2 linked regions of the Methylobacillus flagellatus KT genome follow. The protein of the gene in region 2 interacts with the protein of the main gene of each other region in a pairwise test. Links are inferred from orthologs where the notes say so. Each region holds a gene or a part of one and is shown on either strand. Other genes may lie near its edges. The genes, in order: lpdA and uvrD.

The links.
Region 1: the proteins of uvrD (region 2) and lpdA interact in binary tests that used the Escherichia coli proteins (3 or more experiments, as listed by UniProt). The link is inferred for Methylobacillus flagellatus KT from one-to-one orthologs.

Annotation. Positions count from the first base shown.
Region 1 is NC_007947.1:2,218,392-2,221,598, forward strand. The notes cover bases 193-3,074. They hold lpdA (dihydrolipoyl dehydrogenase), read left to right. Parts: upstream 193-691; coding sequence 692-2,458; downstream 2,459-3,074. Other genes in these bases: aceF (dihydrolipoyllysine-residue acetyltransferase), read left to right, coding at 193-675; MFLA_RS10605 (DUF6607 family protein), read left to right, coding at 2,821-3,074. Outside these bases: more of aceF, read left to right, coding at 1-192; more of MFLA_RS10605, read left to right, coding at 3,075-3,207. UniProt on the Escherichia coli protein: Lipoamide dehydrogenase is a component of the glycine cleavage system as well as of the alpha-ketoacid dehydrogenase complexes.
Region 2 is NC_007947.1:369,278-372,545, forward strand. Bases 161-3,103 are described here. They hold uvrD (DNA helicase II), read right to left. Parts: upstream 2,759-3,103; coding sequence 563-2,758; downstream 161-562. Other genes in these bases: MFLA_RS01865 (BPSS1780 family membrane protein), read left to right, coding at 161-568. In the rest of the region: more of MFLA_RS01865, read left to right, coding at 1-160. UniProt on the Escherichia coli protein: A helicase with DNA-dependent ATPase activity. Unwinds DNA duplexes with 3'-5' polarity. Translocates on single-stranded DNA with 3'-5' polarity. Initiates unwinding more efficiently from a nicked substrate than double-stranded DNA.

The sequences.
Region 1 (3,207 bases), 1.8 Mb from region 2 along the record:
CGCATCAAGAAACTTTCCGGCGCCAACCTTCATCGCAACTGGGTGACCGCGCCGCACGTCACGCAGTTCGATGAAGCCGATATTACCGACCTTGAAGACTTCCGCAAATCCATGCAGTCCGAAGCTGAGAAGCGCGGCGTCAAGCTCACCATGCTCGCTTTCCTCATCAAGGCCTCGGTCAATGCATTGCGCGCCTACCCTAACTTCAATGCTTCACTGTCTGCCGATGGCGAAAGCCTGATCCTCAAGCAGTATTACAATGTCGGCTTCGCCTGCGATACCCCGGACGGTCTGGTAGTGCCCGTGATCCGCGATGTCAACCGCAAGGACGTGCTTGAAATCGCTGCCGAGCTGGGCGAGCTTTCTGCCAAGGCACGTGAACGCAAACTCAAGGTCGAGGAAATGCAGGGCGGCTGTTTTACCATCTCCAGCCTGGGGGGCATTGGCGGTACGGCTTTCACCCCCATCATCAATTGCCCAGAAGTGGCAATTCTGGGCGTCTCGCGCTCCAGCATCCGGCCGGTATACAACAGTAAGACCAAGGAGTTCGAGCCGCGCCTGGTCCTGCCTTTGTCCCTATCTTATGACCACCGCGTGATCGACGGTGCCGATGGTGCACGCTTCACCAGTCACCTGCGCATGGTACTGTCCGACGTGCGTCGTTTGTTGCTGTAAGGATTGAGGGATCAAGATGAGCAAAATTATTGAAGTATTGGTTCCCGATATCGGCAACTTCGATAGCGTGGACGTCATTGAAGTCCTAGTGAAGGCTGGCGACACCATCGCCAAGGAAGACGCGCTGATTACCCTGGAGTCCGACAAAGCCTCCATGGACATCCCCTCTTCCCACGCAGGCGTGGTCAAGGAAGTCAAGGTCAAGGTCGGCGACAAGGTTGCCAAGGGTTCGCTGATCCTGCTGCTGGAAGAAGCTGGTACAGACCAGGCGAGCACGACCGCCGATGCGGCACCTGCAGCCAAGGAAGAATCCAAACCTGTCCCTGCAGCAACTCCTGCCGCACCGGAGCCGGCTACTGGCGACTCCGATATCAATACCGAAGTCGTGGTGCTCGGCTCCGGGCCTGGCGGCTATACAGCTGCTTTCCGCGCTGCCGACCTCGGCAAGCAAGTCGTACTGATTGAGCGCTATTCCACTCTGGGCGGCGTCTGCCTCAATGTGGGCTGCATTCCTTCCAAGGCCTTGCTGCACACCGCCAAAGTCATCACCGAGGCTGAGGAAACTAGCCTCCACGGCGTCAGCTTCGGCAAGCCCAAAATTGATCTCGAAGCTTTGCGTGCCTGGAAAGCCAATGATGTGGTCGGAAAACTCACTGCTGGCCTCGCGCAAATGGCGAAGCAACGCGGTGTGACCGTAGTGCAGGGCGTAGGCAAATTCACCAGCCCCCACCAGATCGCCGTGACTGCAGCCGACGGCAAGGTCACCACTGTAGGCTTTCAGAACGCCATCATCGCTGCTGGCTCCCAGGCTACCAAGTTCCCCGGCGCACCTGAAGATGAGCGCATCATGGACTCCACCGGTGCGCTAGCGCTGGCAGATGTGCCTAAGCGACTGCTGGTGATCGGCGGCGGCATCATCGGCTTGGAAATGGGGACAGTATACGAGGCGCTAGGCAGCAAGGTCAGCGTGGTCGAATTCATGGATGGCCTCATTCCCGGTGCCGACCGCGACCTGATCCGCCCATTGCAGAAGCGCATGGAAAAACGCTTCGAACGTATCATGCTGTCGACCAAGGTAGCCAACATCGAAGCCAAGAAAGACGGCATCCACGTCAGCTTCGAAGGTGAAAACGCACCCAAGGAAATCGAGGTCTACGACCGCGTGCTGGTTTCCATCGGCCGCCGTCCGAACGGCAAGAACATCGGCGCCGAAAACGCAGGCGTTGCGGTAGACGATCGTGGCTTCATCACAGTCGACAAACAAATGCGTACCAATGTGCCGCATATCTTCGCGATCGGCGACATCGTCGGCCAGCCCATGCTGGCGCACAAGGCAACCCATGAAGCCAAGGTGGCGGCTGAAGTCATTGCCGGGCACAAGGTCGAGTTTCAGGCTATGGTGATTCCTTCCGTTGCCTATACTGATCCCGAGGTGGCCTGGGCAGGCGTGACAGAAACCGAAGCCAAGGCCAAGGGCCTAGAAATCGAGAAAGCCTCCTTCCCATGGGCGGCAAGCGGCCGGGCGTTATCCATTGCCCGCTCCGAAGGCGCTACTAAGCTGATCTTTGACAAGGAAACCCACCGTGTGATCGGTGCCGGCATTGTCGGCACCAATGCTGGTGAACTGTTGGCAGAGGCTGTGCTTGCAATCGAAATGGGCGCCGATGCGCACGACCTAGGGCTCACCATTCACGCCCACCCGACCTTATCCGAGACCATCTGCTTCGCGGCGGAAATCAAGGAAGGCACCATCACCGATATGTTGCCGCCAAAGAAGCGCTAAATTTTTGTGCTTTGCTTTCAAAGTCAATAAAAAACGGCGCTTTAGCGCCGTTTTTTATTGAGGTCCAGCCTAAAGATCGCAGACCCCATCGTCAAGAATTGGTAATTCCTCACAAGTCGTTCTAGAATTCCAGAATTTGAGAATGAAAAGTATTTATCAAAATGATATTGAACCGCTTGCTAATGTCCATTGTTTTACTATGCCCTACGGCCTCCGTTGTCGCAGATAATATTACTGCAGAAGATCGCTTATATACCTTCTCATGGTATTTTCAGGATGGCTCACCGCTATCGCCTAGAGGAGGAAGTACACGCGGCACGACAATCCAACTTGTCACAGAACCCACGGCCGAATGGCACGCTTTGCAAGAACCAGGTATTACCCAGCTCGAACGCGATCGCCGTGCCATTCTTGCCATGGCAGGGGAGTACCGCGTGAGTTTCGACTTTATTGAAACCACGGGATTTGTCGCTGCCTATAAGCCAGAACGTCCCTACCGCAGTTGGGGAACGGAAAAAGTCTATGTCGTGGAGGATACTGGTCGCGATATCGTATTGCAGCATTTGCTGGTGATGTCATTCACAGATAAAGATGGCAAAACCCATGGCCCTCATGTCACCAAGCACTGGCGCCAGGACTGGCGGTACGAACCGACTGATCAGCTAGTGTATCTGGGCAACAATACCTGGCAACGCATCCAGGTTCCTGCGGAACGACAACGCGGCCACTGGCGGCAAACTGTTTACCAG
Region 2 (3,268 bases):
TATTGGCCGCGAAAGCGACTTGGGTGATCTGCTCAATGAAATCAAGCCCAGCTTCAGGAAGCTGCTGGGCCTGGGTGCCATCTGTGTAGCCTATGTGCTGCTCATCAACCTCCTGACCGCAGAAGATGCCATGCAGCTCGAAGCCATGGCCCGGAATGAAGAGAACCCGGAACAGGTGCTGGAGCAGTCCTTTCCCATCTTGGTCAAGTTGATGCTGCTGCTGACGCCATTGGTGTTGGTGATTTGGTTTGCCCCGGCATTGGTGGCTTACCAAGAGTATTCAGTGGGGCGTGCCATCAAGTCCAGCTTGGCTGCCTTCATTCAGTACCTGCTGCCATTATTGCTGACATGGGTAGCCGTGACATTAATCATCATGTTGAGCATGACACTGGCGGGCGTGCTGGTGGGGATGATGTCAGCGGCCTCCAAGACCATGGGCGGCTTTCTGATGCTGGTGCTGGTGTTTGCCTGCATGCTGTTTGCCAGCGCGTTGATGCTGGCATTCCAGTATGTCAGCAATCGCGACATTTTCAAGATGCCGCGGCCTGGACGTGTTGAACTGCTATAGCGGTTCCAGCTTGGCGTATTCCAGCGCCAGCCATTTCAGCCCTTCACGCCCAAAGTTGACCTGTACGCGCAGATCATTGGCATTGCCTTCGTAATTGACCACTACGCCCTGGCCAAATTTGCTGTGGGCAACGGCCTGCCCGATTTTCCACGGCATGCTGGCTTGAGGGCGCGCAGCTGGAGCTGGAGCAGCGGCCGGGTATTGGCTGGTGCTGCCATAGGATTTGTTCGAGACAGTGTTCAGGCGCTTGACCAACGCTTCCGGGATTTCATCCAGGAAGCGTGACGGGATGCCGTAGCGCACCTGCCCATGCAGCATGCGGCTCTGTGCAAAACTGAGATACAACCGCTGGCGCGCACGGGTCACGGCTACGTACATGAGGCGACGCTCTTCTTCCAGGCCATTGGACTCGTAACTGCTCTGCTCGTGCGGAAATAGGCCCTCCTCGAGCCCACTGATGAAAACGGTATGAAACTCCAGGCCCTTGGCGGCATGCACAGTCATTAACTGCAGCGCGTCGCGGCCGACATCTGCCTGGTGTTCGCCAGCCTCCAGGCTGGCGTGGGCAAGGAATTGCGCAAGCATGGACATGGCGACTTCGCCGTTCTCATCCACTGGCATGCCGATATCCTGGTTCATGAAGGCAATGGCGGCATTGACCAGCTCATCCAGGTTGGCAAGGCGGTCTTCGCCTTCCTTATCCGCAGCATAATGATCCCGTAAGCCGGAAAGCCTGGTGGCGAGCTCCACCTGCTCAGCAAGTGTCAGGCCGATGGATTCTTCCTGCATTTGCTTGACCAGCGCGACAAAACCTTCCAGGCCACGGCCTGGGCGGCCATCACCCGCCTTGGCACAGGCGGCCTGCCAAAGGCTGCTGTCCTGTTGGCGGGCCAGTTCCTGCAATTGTTCCAGGCTGCGCGCACCGATACCGCGAGTGGGGAAATTGATGACACGTAACAGGGCAGTATCATCATCGCCGTTGGCGATCAGGCGTAAATAGGCGAGTGCATGCTTGACTTCCGCCCGCTCGAAAAAGCGTAATCCGCCATAGACGCGGTAAGGCAGTCCTGCTGAGAACAATTCATGCTCCAGGATGCGGGACTGGGCATTGGAACGATAAAGCAGGGCGATCTGGCTGAGTTCTATGCCTTCCTTATGCAAAGCCTTGATCTCATCAACGATGAACACCGCCTCATCCTTGTCGTTGTAGCCTTCGTAAATGCGGATAGGTTCGCCCTTGCCTGCAGATGTCCAGAGATTCTTTCCCAGCCGGTTGCGGTTATGCATGATGATGGCATTCGCTGCGTCCAGGATATTGCTGTGGGAGCGATAGTTCTGCTCCAGCTTCACGACGTTCTGCACATTGAAATCATGCTCGAAGTCGCGCATATTGCCCACCCGCGCGCCGCGGAAGGCATAGATGGACTGGTCGTCATCACCGACGGCAAAGATGCAGTTGTTCGTGCCGGCGAGTAGCTTCAGCCACAGGTATTGCAGGCGGTTGGTGTCCTGGAATTCGTCCACCAGGATGTACTTGAAGCGCTGCTGGTAATGTTCGCGAATGCTTTTGTTGCTGCTCAATAATTCATAGCAGCGCAGCAGCAGTTCCGCGAAATCCACCACACCTTCGCGCTGGCATTGCTTGTCGTATTCTTCGAAGATTTCGCGCATGCGTTGCGAATGGCTGTCATAGGCATCTACTGCATAGGCGCGCAGGCCTTCCTCCTTGCAGCTGTTGATATAGCCCAGCACCTGTTTGGGTGGAAACTTCTCGTCATCGATATTCATCGCTTTCATGACGCGCTTGATCGCAGAAAGCTGGTCTGCCGTGTCCAGTATCTGGAATGTGGGGGGCAGTTCCGCTTCACGATGGTGCGCCCTCAGCAGGCGGTTGCATAAACCATGGAAGGTTCCGGCCCACATGCCGCGGATGTTGATAGGCAGCATCGCACCCAGTCGGGTCAGCATTTCCTTGGCGGCTTTGTTGGTGAACGTTACGGAAAGAATGCCGTGCGGTGAGACTTGTCCAGTTTGGATCAGCCAGGCAATGCGCGTGGTGAGCACGCGGGTCTTGCCGCTGCCGGCGCCAGCCAGGATGAGTGCGGATTGGTGCGGAAGGGTGACGGCTTCGAGTTGCTTTTCATTGAGGCCGTCGAGCAAGGTGGTGGTTGGGTTCGTCATAGCCTGCATTATCGCAGGTGAAAGCAGCGAAGAGAACCGCAGTCGTGACGCTGCAGACGGGCCTTTTTAGTGCATAATTGTAAACAGATGTAAAAAATGCACTTTGAGTGAACTATCCTGCCAAGGCCCGGTCTTATTTTCCAGACGACGCACTCGTCTCCCGCTTTCCTCCCTGAGCGGGAAGCCTTATCCCAATGAGGCTTAAATGCTTAACCCCGATTTTACTCCCCTTTAATCGGGGTTTTTTTTGCCTGTCGCATATACAATATATAGAACATGCCAAGCAGGCAATTGATTCTGCTGTTAATAATAATCGCTAATCAATCAATTGCGAGTATATGCCTAATTTATTCTAGGTGGTGAAAATATTCTGACTGTCAAATGTGACGAATTGACGGCAGTGGGAACCATCGGCCAGTGGGATGCAACTGAGTGAGCATGGTAGGAAATAAAAAGCCCCGGAAAACCGGGGCTTTTTATTTAGCATGGCTGCCTTGTGGCGGCAGCCTGTGAGCGTGG